3 regions of the Streptomyces sp. NBC_00328 genome follow, and region 3 is predicted to be linked to each of the others. Evidence: riboswitches for the same ligand, from Rfam matches in the RefSeq annotation. Region 3 holds a riboswitch; each other region holds the start of a gene.
What was found. Region 3 has a riboswitch for S-adenosylmethionine ahead of OG485_RS13940 (aminotransferase class V-fold PLP-dependent enzyme). Riboswitches for the same ligand answer to the same signal wherever they lie in the genome.

Region 1 (4,657 bases), 2.3 Mb from region 3:
CGGGTCGGGGCGATGAGGCAGGAGCACCTCGGCGAGGGGTTTCCCGCTGTGCGTCGAGAGGCAGCGGTCAGAGCACCTTGCTCAGGAACTCTCTGGTGCGCGCTTCTCGCGGATGGTCCAACACCTGCTCGGGCGGGCCCTGTTCGACGATGCGGCCGCCGTCCATGAAGACCACCCGGTCGGCGATCTCGCGGGCGAAGCCGATCTCGTGGGTGACGATGACCAGCGTGGTGCCGCTGTGGGCCAGATCCTTGATGACGGCGAGGACCTCGCCGACCAGTTCGGGGTCGAGCGCCGACGTGGGTTCGTCGAAGAGGATGACTCCGGGCCGCAGGGCGAGCGCGCGGGCGATGGCCACGCGCTGCTGCTGACCGCCCGACAGCTGCCGGGGGTAGGCGGCCGCCTTGTCGGCCAGGCCCACCCGGGCGAGCAGATCGCGGGCCAGGTCCCGCGCCCCGGCCCTGGACAGCCGCCCGGTCGCCACCGGAGCGGCGGCCACGTTGTCCAGCACGGTCAGGTGCGGGAAGAGGTTGAAGTTCTGGAACACGAACCCGATCCGGCTGCGCTGGGCCAGGATGGCCCGCTCGCTCAGCTCCTTGAGACGGTCGCCGTGCCTGCGTACGCCGATGAGCTCACCGTTCAGGCTCACATGGCCGATCTCGGGCTTCTCCAGGTGGTTGATCACCCGCAGGAGGGTGGACTTTCCGGAGCCGGACGGGCCGAGGACGACCGTCACCTCGCCGGGCCGCACGGTCAACTCCACACCGTCCAGAACCCGTTGGGCTCCGTACCACTTGTGCACATCGTGCACCTCGACCGCGGCCGGCTCGACCTGGAGCGCTCCGGCGCTCTCGGCGGTCGCCGCGGCGTCCGCTGCCCGGGCGGAGGAGGCCGACGCCGCTTCCGCCGCGTCGGCGACCGGGGCCGTCCGAGTCCTCACTGTCTTCAGATGGGTCTCGCCGCTCATATCGCCGTCTCCCTCCGGAACCGGTCCCGCACGTCACGCAGACCGTTCCGCGCCTTCTGCAACGGGGTCGGCGGCAGGGTGCGCAGCGCGCCCCGCGAGTAGTACCGCTCGACATAGAACTGGATGACGGACACGACGCTGGTGAGGATCAGATACCAGGCGGTGGCCACGAGGAGCAGCGGCACGATGTCGCCGGGGTAGGTGCTGCCCATGCTCTGCACGGAGCCGAACAGGTCCAGCAGGGACACGTAGAAGACCAGCGAGGTGCCCTTGATCAGGCCGATCAGCTGGTTCACGTAGTTGGGGGTGATGGAGCGCAGTGCCTGCGGGAAGACGATCTTCGCGAACTGGTACCGCTTCGGCAGTCCCAGGGCGGAGGCCGCCTCGTGCTGGCCCTGGTCGACGGAGAGAAGGCCGCCGCGTACCACTTCGGAGGCGTACGCCGCTTCGTTCAGGCTCAGTCCTACGACGGCGACGGCCATGTCGGTGGCCAGGCGGGACTCGTCGAAGGTGAAAAAGGCCGGCCCGAACGGTACGCCCACGCTCAACGTCTGGTACAGCGCGCTGAAGTTGTAGAGGAACAGCAGGACCACGATCAGCGGCACCGACCGGAACAGCCAGGTGTAGACCCAGCTCACCGCGCGCAGCACCGGGCTTTGGGAGAGTCTGGCCAGAGCCAGCACGATGCCGCCGAGCAGTCCCAACACGGCGCTGTAGAGGGCCACTTCGAGGGTGATGAGCAGGCCGTCGAGAATGGTCGGGCGAAAGAACCAGTACTGGAACCGATCCCACTGGTAGAAGGGGTTGGTCACCAGGCCGTGAAGGATCTGGGCGACCAGCACGAGCACGACGGCCGTGATGATCCAGCGGCCGGGACGCCGGAGCGGAAGGACTCGCTGGGCCGCCAGGGGCCTGGGCGCGGCGGGGACGTCGGTACGGGGGATCGCCTCGGCGGGCGTCGCTGATCCCAAGGACACAGCGCTGCCGGGAGGTTGACTCATGGAGAGCTCCAGCGGATTCGGACACCCCGGACCACGGAGCGGCAGCGCAACGCCGGGCGGGACGGCTCGGTACGCGGCGAGGCGCGGGCACACGTGGAACGGGGGCTGGACGGGAAAGGACACATCGCGGCAGCGGTGGTCGTCGAAGACTCGAAGAGCCGTCAGCCCCTGGTCGTCAAAGACCCGAAGAGGCCGTCAGCCTCGGCTGAGGGAGCGACACATGCCCGTACAGAGGGCGCTGTTGACGCGCAGCAGGTCCACGGAGCGGTCGGCGCACAGCACATCGCGACCGAGGCGCCGCCATGCGGCCGTCCCGTCAGCTGTGTGCATCGCCGTCACCATTTCTACTCCGGCCGAAAAGGCATCCTGTGGTGGGCCGCAGGTTAGGCCCGTCCCGAAAACAATGTCAATGCGGGTGACCACCAGGTGAGACCGTGCGTGCGGCCTTCTTGACGGCGCAACAGAGCGCACCGAGACTGGCATGGACGGTCACGATTGTCAGCGCCGATGGCGCGGGTTCGCCCGCTCCGTCGGTCATCGGCCCCGGCCCGCTGACAGGCAACCCTTCCACCGCGACGGGGTGCCCCGGGTGACGACCGGGTCCCGCCGGTGCGGCGGGGCAAGCGTGGTCTCGCGTCTCGCGAGCCCCGGAGTCGGGACCGGTGGGAATGCCAAGGAACGGCTTGACGAGGCGCCTGCACATCGATCTGTTGCGTGTCTCCAGCGCTTACTGATCCGCTGCCGGTCCGTGCGATCCGGACCGGTGCGACCAGCGCAGTCAATCCGCATTCGGCCGCCGGTGCCCACAAAGCGGCGGTGGCTTCCTTCTTCCCCCAGGGAGAGTCATGCCCGAGACAGCTTCGCGCACGTCCAGCACAGCCGACGCACGCCCCTGTGAGCAGATTTCGTTCCCCTCGACCCTTCGCCTCCAGCCGGCAACGACACCGTCCGCCCTCCCCCACCGCGTCGACAGCCGCATCGGTGTCGGTCTCGCCGGCGGCTTCTACCCGGCTCCACACCGCTACGAGCTGTATCTGTCGCGGAGTTGTCCGTTCTCGCTGCGTATCGCCATCACCCTCGAGCTGCTCGGCCTGCGGGACTCGGTCGCCACCACGCTCATGGAAGACCCCGCGCGGACACCCGACGCCTTCGCCTCACTGCGCCGCGCCTACGAGGCCACCGCGTATCACTTCGACGGACCGCTCACCGTTCCCGCCCTGTGCGACCGGTGGAGCGGACGCATCGTCAGCAACCACTCGCCCGCCATCCTCCGCGATCTGGCCGGACTGTTCTCCGGTCACACCACGACGAGCCCCTCCGCGCTCTGCCCTCCGTCCCTCGCCGCCGACATCGAAGCCCTCCGCGATCTGCTCGACCGCGATGTCACCCCGTCCGCCCCGGCCTCGGAGCTCGCGGCTGCCCTGGAACTGTTGGACTGCCAACTCGCCTCCAGGCCCTACGTGTTGGGTGATTCCCTCACGGCGGCTGACGTGGACGTATGGACGGCTCTGACCGGGCTGGGCCCCTGCGACGCCCTCCGCTCGCGTCCCCGGCTCCTGGACTACGTACGCCGTCTCGGCGATCACCCCGCCTTCCGGCACGGCAGTGATGTGGTGCCCCTGGCGGCGGACGTCTGACGCTCCCGCCGTAACCGGGCCTGCCGGGCAGTCGGACGGTAACTCCCGCGGACGGCGAGCGCCGGGCCGGAAACACCGGCCCGGCGGCCGCGCGGATCACTCGCGCGGAACCAGCAGAATGCTCACGCCCTTCAGGGTGGAGGCCCAGAGCCGGCCCTGCTCCAGGACCTCGCGCCCCGGGCCCAGAATCTGCTCCTGGAGGATCAGCGCCGACTCGCGGAGTTCCTCCCACGGCTCCGGCACCTCGAAGGCACGCCGGGACCGCTCCACGGAGCCGATCAGGGCCCGGCAGGCCGCCTCGACGTCCGCGACGTTCTGGCCGGCCGATCCGACACCCTCGAGCGACCAGGTCATCCACAGGCGGCCCATGGCATCACTCTGTCCCATCCCCGGATACGACGCATGCCCGATGCCACCGCTCGCCGCCGCGGCCCTCCTCTCCAGGCCGCCAGAAGCCGGACCAAACCCTGCGTCCCGTAAAGCCGACGAGCCGGGCAACGCCTAGCCACAGATCCGCGGTGGGCTCCGCAACCCGATCGGCCTACGCGTCGCCGGAACACGCTGCCGACCGGCGCGTAGGCAATCCCGGCGAAAGCCGTCTCCTCAGGGCGTGTCCCGTACCGCGCCGCGGCTTGTCCGCACTTCGATGTGGATTCCAGGGCCTCGCGAGCCGAGCGCCGGCAAGCCGCGGACCGGGCCGCCCCGCCCGCCGTACCCGCTTCCCGGCCGGCCCGGCGGACCCGTCACCCCACAGGACCCGGTCCAGGCAGGCAGCTCCATGGAACCCGCACCTCCCGTTCCCCGGCCGCTCTCACACCGGTCATCCCCGGCGTCAGGTCCACCCGCGTCCGGCGGCTCCGCCGGTCCCCCACGGCTGGGCTGGCTGGACGCCCTGCGCGGGATCGCCGCCCTCCTCGTGGCGGTCGACCACTCGTCGTACGCCTTCATGGCGGAGTTCCGTGAGCAGCTGCTGCCCCAGCTGAACATCGGCCGGTACGGCGTCATGGTGTTCTTCCTGGTGAGCGGCTACGTCATCCCCGCCTCGCTCGAGC
Region 2 (4,657 bases), 1.5 Mb from region 3:
GCGGCGGAGATGGAGGCCGTCGAAGCGATCTGCTCCTTGGTCTCGACATCCTTCGCCTGCTCCAGCAGGGCACCGGAGACGGCCTCGACGGCCTTCTCGATACCGCGCTTGAGGGCCATCGGGTTGGCGCCGGCGGCGACGTTGCGCAGACCCTCGCGCACGAGCGCCTGGGCCAGCACGGTCGCCGTGGTCGTACCGTCGCCGGCGACGTCGTCCGTCTTCTTGGCGACTTCCTTGACCAGCTCGGCGCCGATCTTCTCGTACGGGTCCTCGAGCTCGATCTCCTTGGCGATGGAAACACCATCGTTGGTGATCGTGGGGGCGCCCCACTTCTTCTCGAGGACGACGTTACGGCCCTTGGGGCCGAGGGTGACCTTGACGGCGTCAGCGAGCTGGTTCATCCCGCGCTCGAGACCGCGCCGTGCCTCCTCGTTGAACGCGATGATCTTGGCCATGTGAAGTGGTCCTCCCGGACGGGGTGGATTGCTCCGGATCGTGCCCGCGCCCGCGACGGACGGCCTGCAAGCCTTGTGGTTCCTTGCCCCACAGGCCTGCGGGCCTCGCTGACCCGATCCAAGTTCTGTCACTCTCACTGGGAGAGTGCTAACGCCAATGATTAGCACTCGACCACTGCGAGTGCAAGCGCCTCTCACGAAAACGGGGCCGATGGGCGACCTCCGCACGCGCCCTGGAGGGCGGCCCCCGCGCTTGTCCCGCACGGGCGCGCTCGCGGGCGCGCGCGGGACAAGCGGAGGACGGCCCAAGACGGCCGGGGACGCACGAGGGGCCCGCATCCCCTGCGGGATGCGGGCCCCTCGTGTGTGAGTGCGTCGGTGGTCGTTCGCGCCCGATCAGACGGCGAGTTTGACCATGTCCGCCTGTGGACCCTTCTGGCCCTGCGAGATTTCGAACTCCACTCGCTGACCCTCTTCAAGGGTGCGGTAGCCGTCCATCTGAATCGCGCTGTAGTGCACGAAGACGTCCGCACCACCGTCGACCGCGATGAAGCCGTACCCCTTCTCCGCGTTGAACCACTTGACGGTGCCCTGAGCCATGCCTAACTCCCCTATTACTGGCCCTTGCACAGATCCACACTTCGCGGATCCGGGTCAGACCTCACCCCCCAACGGTTGGGGGTGTGCGCCGGAACGCGTCGACCGCGGCTGAATGTATCTGTCCAACTGCCCTCTGCAACAGGTCAATCGGACGAGAATTCTGGGCATGGCCGATCAATGATATGCGGAGAATGCGCAAGGATTCAGGGCAAGTCGGGCCCCGCAAATGCCATAAAATGCCCAAAAAGGTGAGCTACTTTGGCTACTTCTTGTCGCCCGCCGAACGGTCACTCATATGCGTCCGGCATGAAACCAACATCAAAATCGGAGCGACTTCCCCAACTCTAGCGCGTTCAACCCAACAGAATTGCCCCCTCCGTTTGTCTTACGGAGGGGGCAATTATGTGAACGCGCTGTGTCCGGCATTACCGAGGGTAACGATCAGCCTCCGGCGACGGCCGGAATGATCGAAACGCCGACACCGTCCGGAGTCGCCGTCTCCAGTCCCTGCTCGAAGCGGACGTCGTCGTCGTTGACGTACACGTTGACGAAGCGGCGCAGCTTGCCCTGGTCGTCCAGGACGCGCGCGGCGATGCCCGTGTGGTTCTTCTCCAGGTCGCTGATGACCTCGGCGAGGGTCGTGCCCTCGGCCGTCACCTCGGCGGCGCCACCGGTGTAGGTGCGCAGGATGGTGGGGATGCGGACGTTGACGCTCATGATGCGAGGCCAGCCTCTCGGAAGGAGTCGAGGTTCGGGCGGATGGTCGCGGTCAGCCCGGTGTCCGAGGCCACCGCGTCCAGAGTCTTGAGGCCGTCGCCGGTGTTCAGCACGACCGTGGTGAGGGTCGGGTCGAGGAGACCGTTCTCGATCAGCTTGCGGGTGACGCCGACGGTCACACCGCCCGCCGTCTCGGCGAAGATGCCCTCGGTGCGCGCGAGCAGCTTGATCGCGTCGACGATCTGCTCGTCGTTCACGTCCTCCACTGCGCCGCCGGTGCGCCGCGCGATGTCGAGCACGTACGGTCCGTCCGCCGGGTTGCCGATGGCGAGCGACTTGGCGATGGTGTCCGGCTTCTGCGGCCGTACGACGTCGTGGCCGGCCTTGTAGGCGACGGAGACCGGTGAGCAGCCCTCGGCCTGGGCGCCGAAGATCTTGTAGGGCCTGTCCTCGACGAGCCCGAGCTTGATCAGCTCCTGGAGTCCCTTGTCGATCTTCGTGAGCTGGGAGCCGGAGGCGATCGGCACGACGAGCTGGTCGGGGAGCTTCCAGCCGAGCTGCTCGCAGATCTCGTACGCCAGGGTCTTGGAGCCCTCGGCGTAGTAGGGCCGCAGGTTGACGTTGACGAAGCCCCAGCCCTCGCCGGCCGGGTCGCCGATCAGCTCGGAGCAGAAGCGGTTCACGGCGTCGTAGTTGCCCTCGATGCCGACGAGTTCGCCGCCGTAGACCGCGGCCATGACGACCTTGCCCTGCTCCAGGTCGTGCGGGATGAACACGCAGGAACGGAAGCCGGCGCGGGCAGCCGCGGCGCCCACGGCGCCGGCGAGGTTGCCCGTGGAGGAGCAGGAGAGGGTGGTGAAGCCGAAGACGCGGGCCGCTTCGATGGCCTGGGCGACGACGCGGTCCTTGAAGGAGTGCGTCGGGTTGCCGGAGTCGTCCTTGACGAAGAGCTTTCCGGCGTCGACACCGAGCTCACGGGCCAGGTTGTCGGCCTGCACGAGCTTGGTCCAGCCGGGGTTGATGTTGGGCTTGTCCGCCACGTCCGCGGGGACGGGCAGCAGCGGCGCGTAGCGCCAGATGTTCGCGGGTCCCGCTTCGATGCGCTTGCGGAGTTCTTCGGTTTCGTAGGCCGAGAAGTCGTAGGCGATCTCCAGCGGGCCGAAACACTCCTCGCAGGCGAAGACCGGACCGAGCGGGACGCGGTGGCCGCATTCGCGGCAGGAGAGCGCCGCGGCGGGGCCGAGGTCAACCGCTTCGGCGGAGTTCGTGGTACTTGCAACTGTCTGCGCAGCCATGGAGGCGAGGCCCTTTCCTCATCTTCCTCACGACGCACTTCGCCGTGAGACGGATTTGGCACCTTCCCGAGCCGGGAGCCTCGCGACGCGATCGACATCGATCGGTACGAGACCGGCTGGAGGGTTGCCGGGGCTTCATCGGGCCGTATCCCTCTGCCCCTCTGGATGAGCGGTATTTGATTGTTGAACTGTTGAACGCGATACGTACCGACGATCCAGGACATGCGATGGTCATCCGCGTTGTTCAAGACTGTAACCGAAGGCCAGGACAGTTGAGATAGTCGTCCGAACCGCGAGACGACGGCAATCGATCTGCCGCTGGCCGCAGCGGGCACGCCGATGAGAGCGTGTGATCAGACAGTGAGGAGCCGCAGACCGTGCTGAAAGACGTCGAAAGCTGGCTGAGCACACGCTCCTGGTCCGTGACCGACCGCCCGCTCCACAAGATCCTGGCCGCGAAACGCATCACGGGATCGACGGTCAGCGTCGTGCTGCCCGCGCTCAACGAGGAGGAGACGGTCGGCGAGATCGTCGCGATCATCCGCCACGACCTGATGCAGCAGGTGCCCCTCGTCGACGAGATCGTCGTCGTCGACTCCGGCTCGACCGACCGCACCTCCGCGGTCGCCGCCGCCGCGGGCGCGAGGGTCGTGCACCGCGACGACATCCTCCCGCGCATTCCCGCGGTGCCCGGCAAGGGCGAGGTGCTGTGGCGGTCGCTCCTCGTCACGAGCGGGGACATCGTCTGTTTCATCGACGCGGACCTCAAGGAGTTCTCCTCCGACTTCGTCTCCGGGATCGTGGGCCCGCTGCTCACCGATCCCGGCGTCGACCTGGTCAAGGCCATGTACGACCGCCCGCTGGGCGGCGCCTCGGGACAGGGCGGCCGGGTCACCGAGCTGATGGCCCGCCCCCTGCTGAACATGCACTGGCCGCAGCTCGCGGGCTTCGTCCAGCCGCTCGGCGGCGAGTACGCGGCCCGCCGATCGCTGCTCGAACAGCTCCCCTTCCCCGTCGGCTACGGCGTCGAACTCGGCATGCTGGTCGACGCCCTGCACCTGGTGGGCCTGGACGCCCTCGCCCAGGTCGACGTGGGGGTGCGCAAGCACCGCCACCAGGACGGCCAGGCACTCGGCCGCATGGCCGCCGCGATCTACCGCACCGCCCAGCTCCGGCTGGCCCGCGGTCACCTGATCCGCCCCGCCCTCACCCAGTTCGAGCGTGGCCGGGACGGTTTCCAGCCGCGCACGTACTCGGTGGACACCGAGGAAAGGCCGCCGATGAGCGAAATCTCCGAGTACCAGCGGCGCAGGGCCGCGTAGACCGGCCCTGACGGCCGCGATCACATACGGCCGAAGGGGCGCGTTTGAGCGTTTCGACACGGGGCTAGGTTTCGAGGCATGGCTTCAACGCATGGTGCCCACAGGATTCTGGTCGCCTCCAACCGCGGCCCGGTCACCTACGAGGTACGGGAGGACGGCTCGCTGCACGCCAAACGCGGCGGCGGCGGCCTCGTCTCGGGACTCTCGGCGATCGGGCCGGACGCGGGCGCCCTGTGGGTGTGCTCGGCCCTCGGCGACGGTGACCGGG
Region 3 (4,657 bases):
GGGGCCCGCTCCCTCAGGAGCCGGCGCCCGGCCTGTCCACGAGTTCGACCTGATCCACCGCGTTGCACCAACGGCACCGCACCGACTCGATGGTCTCACTGACCACCTCGCGCTCCTCGACCTTGGGCTCACCGGCCAGGTCCAGGTGCACATACTCGACGACCTTCGACGAACGGGTCACGTCGAAACGCGTGAGGTTGCCGCAGAGGGCGCAGCGCCAGCGGGTCTTGGCGTCGGGCAGGGGAACTGTCATAGGGCAGCCGCTTTCCTTCTCGTGTCCGTCCGGCGCCGGTTTCCCGGTGCTATGGCTCGTAACCCTACGGCCTGGCGGGTACTCGACGCTCGGCCGTCCGCGGCGGCGAGGCGGTCCGTGCGCATCGGTGCGGTTACGTCATGCTCTGCACCATGATCGGCAATTGGAGTGCGACGGTCGGCAGGGCGCTGCGGGGCCGGCCGGCGCCGGTGACGTACGCGCTGATCGCCCTGTGCTGTCTGATCTTCGTGATCGGTCCCGCCTCGGGCCTGGATCCCGCGTACGGCACCGGGGACGAGCTGCTGGTCGCGCAGCGGGCCTATTTCCGCCGCTGGGGCGTGGTGCCGGCGGCCCTGTTCGGCGGGGCCCCCGGCGAGGCGCTCACCCCCGCGACCGCCCTGTTCATCCACGGAAGCTGGCTCCATCTCCTGGGCAACATGCTCTTCTTCTACGTCTTCGGGCTCATGACCGAGGAGCGCATGGGCCATCTGGAGTTCGCCCTCTTCTACCTGGGCTGCGGCTATCTGGCCCTGCTCGGCTACGCCGCCGCCAACGCGACCTCGCAGCAGTCCCTGGTCGGGGCCTCCGGGGCGATCTCCGCGGTGCTCGGCGCGTTCCTGTACCTGTTCCCCAGGGCCCGGGTGACCAGTCTCTTCCCGTTCCTGTTCTTCCTGCCGCTGCGGTTCCCCGCCTGGGTGGTGCTGCCGTTCTGGTTCACGCTCCAGTGGCTGGCGGCCGGCCGCAGCTCCCCGGGCCCCGGAGTCGCCTATCTGGCCCACCTCGTGGGCTTCTCCCTGGGTTTCGTCTACGCGTGGGCGCGGTTCCGGCCCCGAAGGCCGCTCGCGCCCGTTCGGGGGGTGCTGCCGGGGCCCCCGGTGGAGCGGCCGGGCCAGGTGGACCGCGAGTAGGGTGAGATCCCCAGCAGTGGCCCCCTAGGGAGAGAACCAGCCGTGATCACCGCGATCGTCCTCATCAAGACCAGCGTGGACCGGATCCCCGAGATCGCCGAGTCGATCGCGTCCCTGGAGAGCGTCAGCGAGGTCTTCTCCGTCACGGGCACCTACGACCTGATCGCCATGGTCCGGGTCCAGGCCCACGACGACCTGGCGGACGTCATCCCCGGCAAGATCAGCAAGATCCCGGGCGTCGAGGCGACGGACACGCACGTGGCGTTCCGTACGTACTCCCAGCACGACCTGGAGGCGGCGTTCGCGATCGGTCTCGACTCCTGACCGACGCGGCACCGCCTCCGGGCGAGGCCGCCGTGGGCGTCAGACCGCCGGGACGCAGCGGCCGTCCTCGGTGCGGTACTGCCAGCGCGCGCCGTCCCTGACGAGTTCGCGCACCGCGCGGACGAAGCGCTCGACGTGCTCGTCGGGGGTACCGGCGCCGAAGCTGACGCGGATGGCGTTGAGGGACTTCTCCCCGGGCGCCGCCTCGGGGGCTCCGCACTCCCCCTGGGTCTCCGGGGCGCTGCCGAGCAGCGTGCGGACGAGCGGGTGGGCGCAGAAGAGGCCGTCGCGGACGCCGATGCCGTACTCGGCGGAGAGCGCGGCCGCGAAGTGCGAACTGTTCCAGCCCTCGACGACGAAGGAGATGACGCCGACCCGCGGGGCGTCGTCGCCGAAGAGGGACAGGACCCGGACCTCGGGGACCTCGGCGAGGCCCGCGCGGACGGTACGGATCAGGTGCCGCTCACGGGCGAGAAGGCTGTCGAAGCCCTCCTCGGTGAGCGCCTTGCAGGCCGAGGCGATCGCGTAGGCCCCGATGACGTTCGGCGAGCCGGCCTCGTGCCGGGCGGCGCTGTCGTGCCACTCCACGTCCACGCCGCCGTCCGTGCGCCGGGTGACCTTGCGGCTGGCGCCGCCGCCCGCGAGGTACGGGTCGGCCTCGCGCAGCCAGTCGGAGCGGCCCGCGAGGACACCGGAGCCGAACGGCGCGTACAGCTTGTGCCCGGAGAACGCGACCCAGTCGACGTCGAGGTCCTGGACCGACACCGGGTGGTGCGGGGCGAGCTGCGCGGCGTCGAGGACGATGCGGGCGCCGTGGGCGTGGGCGGCGGCGGCCAGCTCCCGCACCGGCCACAGCTCCCCGGTGACGTTCGAGGCGCCGGTGACGCAGACCAGGGCCGGTCCGTGAGGGTCGCGGGCGGCGAGGGCGTGCTCCAGGGTGGCGACGGCCTCGCCCGGGGTGCGCGGGGCGTTCAGGTACGTCACCCGGGCGTCGCGCCAGGGCAGCAGCGAGGCGTGGTGCTCGGTCTCGAAGACGAAGACCTGGCAGTCGGCCGGGAGCGCGGCGGCGAGCAGGTTGAGCGAGTCGGTGGTGGAGCGGGTGAAGACCACCTGGTCACCGGCGCGGCAGTCGAGAAACTCCTCGACGGTCCTGCGGGCGTTCTCGAAGAGGTCGGTGGAGAGCTGCGAGAGGTAGCCGGCGCCCCGGTGGACGCTGCCGTAGTAGGGCGCGTACGCGGCCACGTCGTCCCACACCCGCTGGAGGGCGGGCGCGCTGGCGGCGTAGTCGAGGGCCGCGTAGGTCACCTCGCCGCCGGTGACGAGCGGGACGGTGACATCCCGGCCCAGAACGGCCAGGGGGGCACAAACGGACTGGTCGGCGGCAACGGTGGAGACAGACATGGCGAGCTCCTGTGAGAGGCAGGCGGGATCACCGCGCGAGCCGGCCGCCCGGAGGCAGGGCTGGGCTCAGCGCGGGAAAAGGTGAAAAGGGTGTGCGGAGGCGGGGCTCGGCGCCCTATCGCATTCGCTTGCTCACAGAAGGCTCCCTCGAACGACCAGGACCCCTGGTTGCATCCGCCCGGAGGACGGGAGGGGTCCGCGCTTGCCGTAGGCCTCGCTGCCTACGACCTGGTCTTCACCCGGGGCACCCCGCCACGGACGGAGGGTTGCCGGACAGCCGGCCGGGGCCTGATGGCTGTCACTCATGACCTGATACAGCATCTTGCCAGAGGATCTTCCACGCGCAAGGCGCAGTCCGGATTCTGGACTGCGCCTCGCTCCGTGTCACCGGTGGATCAGGCGTTGCTGGCGGCCACCCAGCGCTCCAGGGTGCGCTTCGCGGCCCCGGAGTCGATCGCCTCGGCCGCCTTCTCCATTCCGTCGCGGAGCTGGTCCGCGAGCGGCGCGCCGGTCGGCGACAGGGCCACCAGGGCCGCCGCCGAGTTCAGCAGGACCGCGTCCCGTACGGGCCCCCGCTCGCCGTCCAGGAGGCGCCGGGCGACCTCCGCGTTGTACGAGGCGTCGGCGCCGCGCAGGGCCTCCACCGGGACGATGTCGAGCCCGACGTCGCGCGGGTCGAAGCGCTCCTCGGTGACCTTGCCGTCGCGGACCACCCAGACGTGGGAGCCCGCGGTGGTGGTCAGCTCGTCGAGGCCGTCGTCGCCGCGGAAGACGAGCGAGGAGTTGCCGCGCTCGGCGAACACGCCCGCCACGATCGGCGCCATCCGGGGATCGGCGACGCCGACCGCCTGGGCCTTCACGCGCGCCGGGTTGGTCAGCGGACCGAGCACGTTGAAGGTGGTCCGGATGCCCAACTGACCGCGGGCCGCGGCCACATGACGCAGCGCCGGGTGGAACTTGACCGCGAAGCAGAAGGTGATCCCGGCCTCCTCGGCCACCTCGGCCACCCGTTTCACCGGCAGTTGGAGATTGACGCCGAGCTTCTCCAGGACGTCCGACGCGCCGGACGCGGAGGACGCGGCCCGGTTGCCGTGCTTGACGACCTTGGCGCCGGTGCCGGCCACCACGATCGAGGACATCGTGGAGATGTTGACGGTCTTCGCGCCGTCGCCGCCCGTTCCGACGATGTCGACGGTGTGTCCGGGCACCTCGATGACATTGGCGTGCTCGTACATCGCCCGGACGAGTCCGGTGATCTCCTGGACGGTCTCGCCCTTGGCCCGCAGGGCCACCACGAACCCGGCGATCTGCGCGTCGGTCGCCTCGCCGCGCATGATGCGGTCCATCGCCCAGGCCGTGTCGTCCGCGCTCTGGTCGCGGCCTTCGAGCAGGCCGTTCAGTACCGCGGGCCAGGAACGGCCCGCCGCGGTGTCGCCTCCAGCGGGGTTCACAGCGCTCATGGTCGCTCCTGGGTTCGTGGGTCACGCGGTCGCGGGTGACACGGGTCGTGGGTGACGCGGGGTGGATCGCCCCGCAGCACCGGGTGAGTCCACCCTATCCAGCCCGGAGGACGGCAAAGAGCCCCGTCCATGTCATGGACGGGGCTCCAGCCGTGGCGAACAGCCGGGGATCAGTGGTGGCCGTGGCCGCTCGTGATCTCCTTGTACTCCTCGACGGTGGGCTTGGGGATCTGGCCTTCCTCCCCGTAGAAGCCCTGGCTCATCTTGGCGCGCAGCTTCTGCGTGCCCGAGACCTTGCGCTCGACACCGTT

Region 1: another riboswitch for S-adenosylmethionine. It lies ahead of OG485_RS43910 (putative leader peptide); the one in region 3 lies ahead of OG485_RS13940 (aminotransferase class V-fold PLP-dependent enzyme).
Region 2: another riboswitch for S-adenosylmethionine. It lies ahead of thrC (threonine synthase); the one in region 3 lies ahead of OG485_RS13940 (aminotransferase class V-fold PLP-dependent enzyme).

What each region holds. Positions count from the first base shown of each region.
Region 1 covers NZ_CP108013.1:859,710-864,366, forward strand. The annotation lists gene OG485_RS03595 (amino acid ABC transporter ATP-binding protein) at 68-967, opposite strand; gene OG485_RS03600 (amino acid ABC transporter permease) at 964-1,968, opposite strand; SAM riboswitch class IV at 2,456-2,600, shown strand; gene OG485_RS43910 (putative leader peptide) at 2,637-2,702, shown strand; gene OG485_RS03605 (glutathione S-transferase C-terminal domain-containing protein) at 2,814-3,605, shown strand; gene OG485_RS03610 (hypothetical protein) at 3,702-3,992, opposite strand; gene OG485_RS03615 (acyltransferase family protein) at 4,384-4,657, shown strand, end outside.
Region 2 covers NZ_CP108013.1:4,693,744-4,698,400, forward strand. The annotation lists gene groL (chaperonin GroEL) at 1-455, opposite strand, end outside; gene OG485_RS20465 (cold-shock protein) at 852-1,055, opposite strand; gene OG485_RS20470 (MoaD/ThiS family protein) at 1,497-1,772, opposite strand; gene thrC (threonine synthase) at 1,769-3,067, opposite strand; SAM riboswitch class I at 3,083-3,239, opposite strand; gene OG485_RS20480 (glucosyl-3-phosphoglycerate synthase) at 3,445-4,389, shown strand; gene OG485_RS20485 (alpha,alpha-trehalose-phosphate synthase (UDP-forming)) at 4,468-4,657, shown strand, end outside.
Region 3 covers NZ_CP108013.1:3,176,326-3,180,982, forward strand. The annotation lists gene OG485_RS13925 (hypothetical protein) at 14-253, opposite strand; gene OG485_RS13930 (rhomboid family intramembrane serine protease) at 406-1,161, shown strand; gene OG485_RS13935 (Lrp/AsnC family transcriptional regulator) at 1,204-1,485, shown strand; gene OG485_RS13940 (aminotransferase class V-fold PLP-dependent enzyme) at 1,525-2,886, opposite strand; SAM riboswitch class IV at 3,080-3,196, opposite strand; gene trpD (anthranilate phosphoribosyltransferase) at 3,282-4,346, opposite strand; gene qcrB (cytochrome bc1 complex cytochrome b subunit) at 4,517-4,657, opposite strand, start outside.